Regions from separate parts of the Geodermatophilus sp. SYSU D00703 genome, predicted to be linked through region 2. Evidence: predicted binding sites of a transcription regulator. Region 2 holds the regulator's gene; each other region holds the start of a gene.

Region 1 (4,548 bases), on a different contig from region 2:
CCGGTCCGGAGCTGCGGGCGGCGCTGGCCACCGCCCGCTCCGCCCTGCTGTCGACGGCGCCGCGGCGGACCCGGCTGCGGGCCGTGTTGTGGCCGGCGTCCCTCGTGGGCGGCCTGCGGAGCCGGGTGTCCCGGCCGGCCCTGCGGCTGGGCCGGCGGACGGCGCTGCGCGGCTGACGCCGGCCGCTCAGTCCGGGCGCTCCACCTGCAGGCGCAGGATCCGCTCGGTGAGCTCGGTGAGGGGGACCGTCCGGGCGCCGTCCCCCGCGGAGACGACGGCCGCGGGAACCCCGCCGTCCAGCCAGTCGGGGATCTCGTCCAGCAGGGTCTCGAGGTCGAGGAAGACCGGCGCCTCCTCGGCGTCGGCCGCGGACCCGACCTCGGCCCTGGCCAGCTCCGCGGTGGTCCACAGCGGGACGACGTCGCGCCCGTCCTCGCCGGTCCAGGGGACGATGCCGTCGGCGTCCCCCCAGCCCCACAGCCCGCCGGCGTCGGCCAGGCCGCGCCACACCGGGTCGGTCACGGCCTCTCCTCGCCGGCGCTCGTCGCCGCCGTGACCGGCGGTGCCGTGCTCATGCGTGACCTCGCGAGCTCGGTCACGTCTCTCCTCCTCGCAGGTCTCGGTCCCCGACGCGCGACAGCCGCCGTCCGGGCGGACGGCGGCTGTCGCGGAGGGACCCTCGGGCTACTGGTCGTAGCGGCGGCGGAAGCGCTCCTCGAGCCGGTTCTTCAGCGGCTGCCGGCGGGGCTTGCCGCCGCGGCCGCGGGCCGCCGGGCCGGCGGCGGGTCCGGCGGAACCGGCCTCGGCCACACCGGTGGCGTTCTTGTAGTTGAGGACGGCGAGCGCCAGTCCGCCGAAGGCGATCAGGAAGCCGAGGACGCCCAGCGGCACCCACGACGCCACGGCGCCGCCCACGAGGACGGCCATCCCGACCAGGACGAGGAGAGCGCCCAGCTGCAGTCTGCGGCGGGCCTTGATCCGGCGATCACCGGTGCGGACGGACGAGGCGAACTTCGGATCGTCATCGACGAGGGCGCGCTCGATCTGCTCCAGCAGTCGCTGTTCGTGCTCGGAGAGCGGCACGTCGACCTCCAGGTGGGCCAAAGCCAAGACCCGACGGCGGTGCCCGCCGTCGGTGACAACGAGGATACGAGCCCTTCGCGGGGCGCGAAAGGCGAGTCGGCGCCGACCCGCCGTGATCACTCGCGGGGGTGGGACGGCACCTCCCGGAGAGACGAACGGGCGCCGCCGCGGGTTCCTGGACCGGTCACCGGACGGACGGGCCGCCGCGGTGCAGGAGGGTCGCCGGGCGCACCGCGCCGGCCCCGAACCGGCGGGCGGCCCGGTCGGCGGCGAGCTCTGCCTCCCGGCGGCCGCGCTCGCGGGCCCCCAGCTCCAGTTGCCGCGGCGCGGAACCGGCCTCGACCAGCCGCTCGGCGCGCACGCCGACCAGCCGGATCCGCGCCCGCTGCAGGCCCAGGGCGTCGAACAGGGCGCGGGCGGTGTCGTAGAGCTCCTGCCCCACGTCGGTGGGGACCCCGAGGGTGCGGGAGCGGGTGATCGTGGTGAAGTCGGCGAAGCGCACCTTGATGGTCACGGTGCGGGCCAGCCAGCCGGCCGAGCGCAGCCGGCCCGCCGTCCGCTCGGACAGCCGCAGCAGCTCGCGGTGGATGACCGCCGGGTCGTCGACGTCGGTGCCGAAGGTCTCCTCGTGGCCGGTCGACCGCTCCGGCTCGTCGGGCACCACGCGGCGGGGGTCGCGGCCCCACGCCAGCTCGTGCAGGTGGGTGCCGGCGGCCTGGCCCACCGCCCGCTGCAGGGTGCGCATCGGCACGTGGGCGAGGTCGCCCACCGTGCGCAGCCCCAGCCGCACCAGCACCTCCTCGGTCTTGGCGCCCACCCCCCACAGGGCGCCGACCGGCAGCGGGTGCAGGAACGCCATGACCTCGGCCGGGCGGACGACGAGCAGCCCGTCGGGCTTGGCGCGGGTGGAGGCCAGCTTCGCGATGAACTTGGTGCCCGCCACGCCCACCGAGCAGGTGATGCCCTGCTCGTCGTAGACCCGGGCTCGGAGGTACTCCCCGATCTCGGCGGCGTCGCCCAGCCGGCGCCCGGCGCCGGAGACGTCGAGGAACGCCTCGTCCATGCTCAGCGGCTCGACGAGCGGGGTGATGGAGCGGAACAGCGCCATGACCGCGCGGGAGACCTCGCTGTAGAGCGCCATGTCCCCTGGCAGCACCGTCGCGGTCGGGCACAGGCGCAGCGCCCGGGAGGTCGGCATCGCGGCGTGCACCCCGTAGCGGCGGGCCTCGTAGGTGGCCGAGGTGACGACCCCGCGGTTGCCGGCCCCGCCCACGATCACCGGGGTGCCGGCCAGCTCGGGGTGGCGGCGCACCTCGACGCTGGCGAAGAACGCGTCCATGTCGACGTGCAGCACGGTGCAGCCGGCGGCGCGGGCGGACTGGCTCATGACCCCTTCCCGACCTCGAACACGTGTTCGAAGGACGGGAGGACGGTAACGCCTCCGGCACGGTGCGGGCACCTCCACCCCGTGTCGTGACCGACCCGTTGCCGACCCGCCGTTCCCGCTGGTCGGACCGGGCGTGTGAGAGCAGGATCGGCGAGGTACAGCACGCCCGGAGGGCCACCACCCGGTGGTCCACCACCGATCTGATCGGAGACCCATGGCGCTCGACGACGATGACATGACCACGGCCGGCGTGGGCGACGGCGGCGCGGACGGCGGCGCCGACGGCGGGGCCGGTGACGGCGGGGCCGACGGCGGCGCGGACAGCGGCGCGCACGGTCCGGCCGACGGCGGCGCGGCCGGTGGCGGTGCCGACGGCGGTGCCGACGGCGGTGCCGATGGTGGTGCCGACGGCGGGGCGGACGGCGGGGCCGATGGTGGTGCCGACGGCGGGGCGGACGGCGGCGCCGATGGTGGGGCTGACGGCGGCGCGGACGGTTCCGCCTGACCGAGAAGCCCACCGCGCAGGGCCGGCCGGAGCTCCGGCCGGCCCTGCGTCGGTGCACCGCCCTCGACCCGCAGGTCTTCGCGCGGGAGTACTGGTCGCGCCGGCCGCTCCTCACCCGCGCCGAGGAGACCGGCGGGTCCTTCGCCGACCTGCTCGACCTGACCGCGGTCGACGAGCTGCTCTCCCGGCGGGGGCTGCGCACCCCGTTCCTGCGGATCGCCAAGGACGGCGCCGTCGTCGACCCCAAGCGGTTCACCACCTCCGGCGGCGCCGGCGCCGAGATCGCCGACCAGGTCTCCTCCGACGCGGTGCTGCGGCTGTTCGCCGACGGGAGCACCGTCGTCCTCCAGGGCCTGCACCGGCTGTGGCCGCCGCTGATCGAGTTCGCCGACCAGCTCGCCGCCGACCTGGGGCACCCGACGCAGGTCAATGCATACGTCACCCCGCCGTCCTCGCGCGGGTTCTCCCCGCACTACGACGTGCACGACGTCTTCGTGCTGCAGGTCGCCGGCGAGAAGCACTGGCGCATCCACCAGCCGGTGCTGCCCGACCCGCTGCGCACCCAGCCGTGGAACGACCGCGCCGCCGCCGTGGCCGCCGCCGCCGAGCGCGAGCCGGTCATCGACGCGGTGCTCCGTCCCGGCGACGCCCTCTACCTGCCCCGCGGCTACCTGCACTCGGCGGTCGCGCTGGGCGAGATCAGCGCCCACCTGACCATCGGCGTGCACCCGGTCACCCGCTGGGCCGCCGCCGAGTCGGTGCTCGACCTCGTGCGGGTGCTCGCCGCCGAGGACCCCGCGCTGCGCGGCTCCCTGCCCCTCGGCGTCGACCTCGCCGACCCGGCGGCGGTCACCGACGACGTGACCGCGGTCGTGGCCGGCCTCAAGGAGTGGCTGGACCGGGTCGACCCGGCCGAGGTCGCCGACCGGCTCCGGTCGCGGACCTGGGCCCAGGTGCGGCCCGAGCCCGTCGCCCCGCTGGCCCAGGCCACCGCCGCGGCGGCCCTCTCCCCCGACACCGTGCTGCAGGTGCGCCGACGGCTGCGCTGCCGACTCCAGGAGCCGGTCGACGGGCGGGTGACGCTCGTCGCCGGCCGGCGGTCGCTGGAGCTGCCGGCCGACACCCGTCCGGCGCTGGCCGGGCTGCTGGCCGCGGGCGAGCTCAAGGTGGCCGACCTGCCCGGCCTGGACGCCGCCGACCAGCTCACCCTGGCCCGGCGGCTGGTCACCGAGTCGATCGCGGTCGTCCCGGACGCGGCCGCACCGGACGCCGTCGTCGGGGGTGCGTCCGGCAGGCACGATGAGGACCGTGACCGCACGCCCGGGACCGGACCGTGAGCCGGGTGGGCCGCCGGGCGTGACGGACCCCACCGACTTCTGCCGACCGGCGGAGGCACCCGGACGCCCGGTCGGCCGGATCGCCGAGGACCGCTGCTCGGTGCGGGCACTGGCCCGGGGGGACTCGGCGATCGCGACGGCCTCCCCGGCCCAGCGCTGGCTGCTCATCGAGCAGGCCGGGCCGTGGGGCGTCGACGCGCTCACCCAGTCCCGCTTCGACACCGCGGTCGCCCGGC
Region 2 (4,548 bases):
CGGCTCACGGGCGCCGGGGTGCTGGTGGAGAACGCCCTGTTCGCCACCCTCGACCCGACGGTGCGCCGGGCGCAGTCCCCGGACGGCCGGGAGTACACGCTCACCGACACCGTCGGCTTCGTGCGGCACCTGCCGCACCAGCTGGTCGACGCCTTCCGGTCGACGCTCGAGGAGGTGGCCGCCGCCGACCTGCTGCTGCACGTCGTCGACGGCTCCGACGCCGACCCGCTCGGCCAGATCGACGCCGTCCACGTCGTCCTGCAGGAGATCGACGCCTCGGCGGTGCCGGAGCTGATCGTCGTCAACAAGGTCGACGCGATGACCGAGGAGGACATCCTCACGCTCCGCCGGGCGCTGCCCGGCGCGGTGTGGGTCTCGGCGCGGACCGGCGCGGGGATCGAGCAGCTCCGCGAGATCGTCGCCGCGCGCCTGCCGCGGCCGGACGTCGACGTCGACGTGCTGGTGCCCTACGACCGCGGCGACCTCGTCGCCCGTGTGCACCGCGACGGTGAGGTGCTCCGGGAGGAGCACGAGGCCGACGGGACGCGGCTGACCGCCCGGGTCGACGGCTCGCTCGCCGCCGCGCTGGAGGAGTTCGCCGCTCCGGTCGGCTGACCGGGGGCGGCGCGCCTCGGTCGGCCGAGGTCACGATCGGGTCACGTCCCGGTACCGTGAGGGCGTGACCAGCGGCGCGGTGCGGCGACGGCCGGGCGAGCGCCCGCCGGACCAGGACGTCGCGACCCCGCCCGCTGAGCGGGTGGTCTCCGTCGGCCGGCCGCCGTGGTGGCTGCTCGTCACGGCGCTGCTCGTCACCGTCGGGGTGACCGCGGACCTGCTCAGCCGCGGCGTCCTGGAACGGATGGACCTGCGGGTCTCCGAGGTGGTCAGCTCCTGGGACCTCAAGGACTCCGCTGCGTACTGGCCGGTCTGGGCGGTCACGCAGCTCGGCGGGCGCGGCTTCATCCTGATCGTCCTGGCGGGCCTCGTGGGCTACCTGCTGTGGCGGCGCCGCACCGTCGTGCCGCTGCTCCGGGTGCTGGTCGCGCTGGCGCTGCTGACCGTCGTCGTCTACGGCTTCAAGTACGGGACCGGGCGGACCGCGCCGGCCTACCCGGGGTCGTTCTTCTACCGGGACGGCGCCTCCTACCCCTCCGGACACGTGGCCAACGCCGTCCTCATGTGGGGAGTCGCGCGGTGGCAGGCCGTGGAGTTCCGGCTGGCACCCGGCGTGCAGCGGATGTTCCGCCTGCTCAGCGTCGCCGGTCCCGTCGCGACGGGCGTGGCCATGGTGTCCCTGGACTTCCACTGGGTCACCGACGCCGTGGTCGGGGCGGCGGTCGGCATCCTGTTGCTGGGCGTGGTTCACGCACTGGACGCAGCAGTGCTGTCACGCTGGGTGGGTGCCCGAGCTGGCCACCCGTCCGCGTAGCGGCACCCCGGGGCGGCGTCTGGCCGCGGGGACGGTCCTCGCGCTGACGCTGGCCGTCGGTGCCGCGGTGCCTGCCCACGCCGAGGAGGCCGCCGAGCCCAGCACGCGGTGCCAGATCACCGATCCTCGCCTGCCGGAGCTCTCCGGGCTGGTCGTGGTGGGCGACCGCATGCTGGCCATCAACGACGGCGGGGACCGCGTCGACGTCCACGTCCTCGACACCGCCTGCCAGGTGGTCGACGTGCGCAGCGCGCCGGTGGACCCCTTCGATCCCGAGGACCTGGCGGTCGGCACCGACGGGACGGTGTGGCTGGCCGACACCGGCGACAACAACGGCACGCGGGAGACCGTCGCCCTGCTCGCGCTGCGACCGGACGACGGCACCGCCGTGTACCGGCTGGCGTTCCCGCAGGGGCCGCGGGACGTGGAGGCGCTCCTGCTCGCCCCCGACGGCACGCCCTACCTGGTGACCAAGGAGGTGCTCGGCGCGAGCAAGGTCTACCGCCCGGTCAGTGACCTCGTCGACGCCGGCACGGTCGGCCTCACCGAGGTGGCCGGCGTCGAGTTCACGCTCACCGGGACCCCGGGCGGCCCCGTCGGGCGCGCGGGCCAGCTCATGGTCACCGGCGGAGCGGTCTCGGCCGACGGTCGCCTGCTCGCGCTGCGCACCTACACCGACGCCTACGTGTGGCCGCTGTCGGGCTCGGACGTGGCCGGTGCGCTGGCCGCCGACCCCGTCCGGCTGCCGCTGCCCGAGTCGCCGCAGGGCGAGGCCATCAGCTTCACCGCCGACGCAACCGGGCTGGTCGTGGCCAGCGAGGGGCTGCCGACCGACGTCACCGTCGTCCCGCTGGGTGCGCTCCCCACCCCCGCTGCCGCGAGCGCGCACACCGACGGCTCGCTCCCGGACCTGCTTAGCACCGACGACGGCGGGGGAACCGCGATCGTGGCAGGGGTCATCGCCGCGGCCGTCGCCGCCGTGCTCGTGTGGATCGGCGGGCGGCTGCGCCGCCGCTCCTGAGCCCGGGACGGCGGGTTCGGGTCAGACCCGGCGCAGGACGGTGACGACCCGGCCCAGGATGGTCGCCTCGTCACCGGGGATCGGCTCGTACGCGGGGTTGTGCGGCAGCAGCCACACGTGGCCGTCGCGGCGCTTGTAGGTCTTGACCGTCGCCTCGCCGTCGATCATCGCTGCGACGATCTCGCCGTTCTCGGCCGTCGGCTGCTGGCGGACCACGACCCAGTCGCCGTCGCAGATGGCGGCCTCGACCATGGAGTCACCGGCCACCTTGAGCATGAACAGGGTGCCCTCGCCGACGAGTTCGCGCGGCAGCGGGAAGACGTCCTCGACGGCCTGCTCGGCGAGCACCGGGCCACCGGCGGCGATCCGGCCCACCAGGGGCACGTACGTCGGGGCGGGACCCTCCTCGGCGCCGGCCGGCGCGGCCGGGGCGACGAGCTCGGCCGGCGCGTCGCCGGGCAGGCGGACGTCGAGTGCCCGCGGCCGGTTGGGGTCGCGGCGCAGCCAGCCCTTCTTCTGCAGCACCGTCAGCTGGTGGGCCACCGAGGAGGCCGAGGAGAGGCCGACGGCCTCACCGATCTCCCGGACCGACGGCGGGTACCCCCGGCGGTCGATCGAGTCGCGGATGACCTCGAGCACGCGGCGCTGCCGCTGGGTCAGGCCGTCCCCGGCCTCGCTCCGGTCCGGGAAGGTGCGCACGGATGCCGTCTCGGTCGCCGCGGGCCTGCCTGCCGTCCTCCGGCGGCTCCCCGACGTCCCGCTCTTGTCCGCCACCGTCGCCTCCTCGCCGGCTGCTGTCGCAGCACGTCTCGTCCGTCGGGACGACCGTAGCGTGCCCGGCGCGCTCGATCAAACACGTGTTCGAAACGACCGGCGAGCTGCCGTGGTGTTTGTCGGACCCATCCGGTAGACATCGCACAGACGTTCGAATCGAACAGACGTTCGACGGTCGGCGGGGCTACGGGAGGAGTGGTCGTGGGAAGCGTGCGGCAGGCGGTGTTGGACTTCGACGACGCGGTGCAGGTGCCCTGGCGGCCCCGGCTGCGCGCGGTGCCGGGTGGCGACGAGGGCGAGGCGCCGCGGTCCTCGGGGGCGCGGACGACCCCGTCCCGCGTGGGCGCCTGCCGGCCTCCGGCACCGGCGGTGCCCCGCTCGCCGGGGGTGGAGGGGGTGCGGTCGGCGGCTGCGACGGTCGCCCGGCCCGCGCCCACCCGGCCCCGCGGAACGCGGCCGGCGCCGGCGCGTCCGGCCGGAGCGGCCGTGCCCGGTGCGCCGGCGGCCCGTCCCGTGCGCGGTGGGTGCGGTCCGGTGGGCCGGGCCGCGGCGTCGCCGCTGCGACTGACCCGGCGGGCGCGCCGGTTGTCGGTGGTCCTCACGCTGGGCCTCGGCGTGGCGCTGGGCTCCTGGCTCAGCCCGCTGGTGGCCGGGGGTGGCGGCGAGCTGCAACTGGCGGGCGAGCGCAGCGTCGTCGTCCAGGCCGGGGACAGCGTGTGGTCGATCGCCACCGACTTCGCCGGTCCGGACCAGGACGTGCGGGCCGTGGTCGACGCGATCGAGGAGCTGAACGACCTCGACGGCGCCCGGGTCGTCCCCGGTCAGGTCCTGCAGCTGCCCTGAGCCCGGCGCGACGGCGGCGCTCGGGTCGCTCGCGCCCGGCGTGGCGCCAGAGGCCGACAAGGCGGAGTGGTCAGGTTCGTCAACCCTCCGTACGAGGTCGTTGACGCAGAGTGGTCGTCGCGCGCTTAACGTCAGGGGCGTGTCGTGGACGTCCGGAGGCCGAGCAGCGGTCTTCACCCAGCAGTCGCAGTCGGTCGACGTGTCCGTGGAGGGCGCCTGGTGGCCGGGCTCGATCCTCGGCTGGCGCCACGACCCGCAGGGCCCCTGTGAGGTCTGGGTCCGCGTGGCTGTCGCCGGGGTCGTGCGCGAGATCTGGACCGCGCTGACCGACCTGCGCCTGCCCGAGCCGCCTCTCGCGGTCGTCGCCCCTGCCGCGGCGGGGCGCGGCGACGGAGCCGGATCGCTGCCGGTCGACCTGAGGCGAGCCGCCGCGCGGGAGCGGCTCGTCGCCGGGGTGCTCGGCGCGCCGGAGGTGCGGCAG
Region 3 (4,548 bases), on a different contig from region 2:
TCCTCGTCCAGGGCGTCGAGCCAGCTGGCGTCGATGCCCCACTCGTCCGTCGGTGGCGTGCGTGTCACGCCTCCGATACTCCCCAAGGCGTCCCCGGCCCACACGGCAGGTGCGAGTGGTGCCGCTCTCGGTCTGGACCCTCCAGCGGCTGGAGGGTCCAGGGTGGCGGCATGGACGAGGGCGGCGTGCTCACGATCGGCCAGCTTGCCGACCGGATCGGCGTCCCGGTGCGGACGGTGCGGTTCTGGTCCGACGAGGGGCTGGTCGACCCGCCGGCCCGCTCGGCCGGTGGCTACCGCCTGTACGACGCCGCCGCGGTCGCCCGGCTGGACCTGGTCCGCACGCTGCGCGAGCTGGGGCTGGGCCTGCCGGCGATCCGGGAGCTGCTCGCCAGGCGGCGCACGGTCGCCGAGGTGGCCGCCGAGCACGTGCGCGCGCTGGACGCGGAGATCCGGCTGCTGCGGCTGCGCCGCACCCTGATGCGGGTCGTGGCGGCGGCCGGGACGACGACGGAGGAGATGGGGCTGGTGCACGACCTGGCGACGCTGTCCGCCCGGGAGCGGCAGCAACTGATCGACGACTTCGTGGCGCGGGCCTTCGCCGGCGTGCCGGAGGACGCGGTCGGCGCCGGCATCGCGGCCGGCATGCGGACGTTGCCCGCCGAGCTGCCCGAGGAGCCGACGCCGGAGCAGGTGGGGGCCTGGCTGGAGCTCGCGCGCCTGGTGGCCGACCCGGCGTTCGCCGACCGGGTGCGGGAGATGGCCGTGGCCGGCGCCGCCGCCACACCCGCGGACCCGGACGCGTCGCAGGTCGACGCCGGCCGCTTGGTGACGCTGGGCCGCGACGCCCTGGCCGCGGGTCTGGTGCCCGGGACGCCGGAGGCCGAGGCGCTGGTCGCCGAGCTGCTGGCCGACGGGCGCCCGGGCGGCCCGGGCCGTCGTCGTGAGCTGGCCGACCGGCTGGTGATCTTCACCGACGCCCGGGTCGAGCGCTACTGGCAGCTGCTCGGGGTCCTCAACGGGTGGGCGCCGTTCGAGCCCTCCGTGCCCGCGGTCGAGTGGTGGATCGCCGCCCTGCGCGCGGGGGAGTGACGCGGTGCCCGCGTGGCTGCTGGTCCACCCGCCGCTGCTGGGCCCGGCCGTGCTGCAGCCGCTGGCTGCCGAGCTGCGCCGGCGGGGCGGCACCGTCGCGGTGCCGGACCTGCGTGCCACGGTGAGGAAGGCGCCCGGCTGGCCGCAGCGCTGGGTAGGGGCGGCGGCTCCGGCCGGTGCGGCGGACGTCGTCCTCGGCTTCTCGGGGGCGGGGATGGTCCTCCCCGCGGTGACCGCCGCCGTCCGCGCCCTCCGGGTCGTGTGGCTCGACGCCGTGGTGCCGGGCCCGTCGGGGGAGTGGTCGGAGGAGGTCCGGCGGGCGGTGGCGCCGCTGGTGCGCGACGGGCGCATCGCCGAGCTGGTGCGCGACGGGCGCATCGCCGACTGGACGACGTGATGGGGCCCCGGCGCCATGACCGGCCTGCTGCCCGACGAGCGGGTGCGCGCCGCCGATCTCGCCGAGGGCCACGAGCTGCCGGGCGACTTCTTCGACGTCGCCGTCCCGGTGCTCGACCGCCGGCCGGACGACGACGTCTCGTACGTGCAGCTCTCACCGGCGTACGACCGGGACGCCGCGGCCGCGCGGGCCCGGGACTGGGTCGTGCCGGGCGACGGAAGCGGCGCCCACCTCGACGTCGCCACCGGCTCCGTCCGGGTTGCCGGCCTGCTCGCCTGACTGCGACCGGCTCCCGGCCCGGTCTGTCCGAGTCGCCGAACTGCTCGCCGGATCGGGTCCCGCCCGCCGACCGGTTTCGATCGCCATCTCGTGCGCATCGACGCTGCTCAGGGGCCGGAAAGTGTCACGCCTCGCACGTACGTTCGAGGTGTGACAGCGACTGCCGCCCCGTCCTCGTTCGAGGTCGCGCTGGCCGGCGTGCTGCGCGCGCACCCGTTGGTCGCCGCCCGGGTGCCTGTGGAGCTGCTGTCGAGGTCGCAGACGGCCGCCGAACTGCAGCGGGTGGTGGCGGCCGAGGCCACGCTGGCCGCCTACAAGGCCGAGCTGGTCCTCGCACTCGCCGACGAGACCCCCGACACCCTCGATCCGCCGCCGGGCACGCCGGGTGCGCGCAGCCGCTCGTGGGCGCCGGACGGCGAACTGCCCGGCGTCTCGGAGTTCTTCCCCGCCGAGCTGGCGGTGGCGCTCAACTGCGGCCGCGGCACCGCCTCGCACCTGGCCGCGCGGGCCTGGACCTACCGGGAGAACCTGCCGGCCACCTGGGCCGCGCTGGCCGCCGGCGCACTCGACGAGCCCCGCGCCAAGGCCCTCGCCGACGTGCTGGCCCACACCTCACCGGCGATCGCCCGGCGGATCGAGGCCGGACTGCTGCCCGAGGCCACGCAGTTGTCGACCGGGCGGTTGCGCCGTCGGGCGCTGGCGTTGCTCCTGGAACTCGACGCCGACGCGGTGGACGCCCGCCGCAAGAGCGCGCAGCGGCAGGCCGACGTGCGCACCCATCCCGCCCATCTGGAGGGCATGTCGACCCTCGCCGCCGACCTGCCCACGCCGGTGTCGGCGGAGTGCTTCGACGTGGTCGACCGGCTGGCGGGGATGCTCAAGGCCGATGGGGACCCCCGTCCGATCGGCGAGCTGCGCGCCGCGGTGCTGGCCGATCTGATCCGGCGACCGTGGGACACCGGCCTGCCGTCGGTCACCGCGCACCTGCACGTCACCGCGCCCCTGCTGTCCCTCGCCGGCCGGTCGGCCGAGCCGGGCGAGGTCAACGGGCTGCCGATCACCGCCGCGCACGTCCGCGAGCTGCTGGAGCAGCTGGGCGCGCTGGGGCTGCGGGCGCCCGACGGCGGCGAGCTGGTCCTGTCCCTCACCGACGCCGACGGACGGCTGCGAGCCACCGCCACGCCGGCGCAGCTGGATCGCCTGGCCCGCCGCGGCTGCCCCGAGCACCCCGCCGGCGACTGCGGCTGCCCGCTGCTGGGCCGCCCGGCGGCGACCGGCGCCTACCCGCCCACCGACCCCCAGCGCCGGTTCGTCACCACCCGCGACCGCACCTGCCGGTTCCCCACCTGCGGCCGGCGCGTGGGCTGGGCCGACCTCGACCACGTCGTCCCGCACGCCTGCGGCGGGGCGACCGACTGCGCCAACCTCTGTTGTCTGTGCCGCAGCCACCACCGGCTGAAGACCTTCGCCCGCGGCTGGCACTTCGCCATGACCGACGACGGTGTCCTGCACGTGACCACCCCGTCGGGGGTCACCCGCGCGACCCGACCACCCGGACTGCGACCCCCGGCACCCGAACCACCGGCCGCGGACGAGGGCTCGCCGCAGGCGCCACCGTCCTTCGATCCGGACGACGACCCACCACCTTTCTGAACCGCCCTGCCCGGGCCGGCCCCGCGACGGTCGCCCATGCCCGCCGCGGGGTGGCTGGATGTGGGCTCACGGCGCGGGATGGCGCGGGATGAGGCGTGCCCACACCGGTGTAGGTGTGTCCTGCCGTTCCCGGCAACAGGCGGACCGGTCGCGCGACGGCGCAGGTAGAGGCCGGGGAGGCGGGGTAGTGGGCCGCTCATGACGGTGATCGGCTTCCACAACTCGCACGAGCAGGTGCACCCCGCCGAACTCCTCCGCGCGGTGCAGCACGCCGAGCAGGTCGGGTTCACCGCCGCCATGTGCTCCGACCACCTGGAGCCGTGGAGCGAGCGGCAGGGGCACTCGGGTTTCGCGTGGTCCTGGCTCGGCGCGGCCCTGGCGACGACCGGCCTGCCGTTCGGCGTCGTCAACGCGCCCGGTCAGCGCTACCACCCGGTGATCGTCGCCCAGGCCATCGCCACGCTCGCGGCGATGTTCCCGGGCCGGTTCTGGGCCGCGCTGGGCTCCGGCGAGTCGATGAACGAGCACGTGACCGGCCACGTCTGGCCGCGCAAGGACCTCCGGGACGCCCGGCTGCGCGAGTGCGTCGACGTCATCCGGGCGCTGCTGGCCGGCGAGGAGGTCAGCCACGAGGGTCTGGTCACCGTCGACCGGGCCCGCATCTGGACCCTCCCGGAGCAGCAGCCCGCGCTCATCGCTCCCGCCGTCACCGCCGCCACCGCACGCCGGCACGCCGAGTGGGCCGACGGCCTGGTGACCATCAACCAGCCGCACGACACGCTCCGCGAGGTGATCGCCGAGTACCGGGACGCCGGCGGCCAGGGCACGCTGACCCTGCAGGTGCACGTCAGCTGGGACCCCGACCCCGACCGCGCCGTGGCCATCGCCCACGACCAGTGGCGGAGCAACGTCTTCCCGCCGCCGCTGTGCTGGGACCTCGACACCACCCGCGCCTTCGACCAGGCCAGCGCCCACGTCACCCCCGAGGCGGTCGGCCAGGCGGTGCGGATCTCGGCCGACCTCGCGCAACACGCCGCGTGGATCCAGGAGTACGTCGACCTCGGCTTCGACCAGGTCTACCTGCACCACGTCGGCAAGGAGCAGATCGGCTTCCTCGACGCCTTCGGC

Evidence for each region. Region 2 encodes LexA, which represses DNA repair genes until DNA is damaged. Its sites were predicted from a motif close to TCGAACANNTGTTCGA; they were not measured.
Region 1: a site for LexA is predicted at 2,486-2,501, ahead of dinB (DNA polymerase IV). Genes of this name have one in related genera too.
Region 3: a site for LexA is predicted at 1,899-1,914, ahead of ACI782_RS17935 (DUF222 domain-containing protein). Genes of this name have one in related genera too.

Annotation. Positions count from the first base shown of each region.
Region 1 covers NZ_JBJGYU010000025.1:57,135-61,682, reverse strand. Annotated here, with positions in the region: gene ACI782_RS19735 (transglutaminase-like domain-containing protein) at 1-176, shown strand, start outside; gene ACI782_RS19730 (hypothetical protein) at 187-522, opposite strand; gene ACI782_RS19725 (DUF3040 domain-containing protein) at 685-1,083, opposite strand; gene dinB (DNA polymerase IV) at 1,268-2,470, opposite strand; gene ACI782_RS19715 (BatC protein) at 2,685-2,975, shown strand; gene ACI782_RS19710 (cupin domain-containing protein) at 3,284-4,312, shown strand; gene ACI782_RS19705 (sucrase ferredoxin) at 4,332-4,548, shown strand, end outside.
Region 2 covers NZ_JBJGYU010000013.1:77,359-81,906, reverse strand. Annotated here, with positions in the region: gene hflX (GTPase HflX) at 1-615, shown strand, start outside; gene ACI782_RS14420 (phosphatase PAP2 family protein) at 680-1,429, shown strand; gene ACI782_RS14415 (hypothetical protein) at 1,401-2,450, shown strand; gene lexA (transcriptional repressor LexA) at 2,472-3,149, opposite strand; gene ACI782_RS14405 (LysM peptidoglycan-binding domain-containing protein) at 3,426-4,067, shown strand; gene ACI782_RS14400 (hypothetical protein) at 4,207-4,548, shown strand, end outside.
Region 3 covers NZ_JBJGYU010000020.1:67,328-71,875, forward strand. Annotated here, with positions in the region: gene malQ (4-alpha-glucanotransferase) at 1-68, opposite strand, end outside; gene ACI782_RS17920 (MerR family transcriptional regulator) at 171-1,091, shown strand; gene ACI782_RS17925 (hypothetical protein) at 1,096-1,488, shown strand; gene ACI782_RS17930 (hypothetical protein) at 1,504-1,767, shown strand; gene ACI782_RS17935 (DUF222 domain-containing protein) at 1,918-3,420, shown strand; gene ACI782_RS17940 (TIGR03885 family FMN-dependent LLM class oxidoreductase) at 3,619-4,548, shown strand, end outside.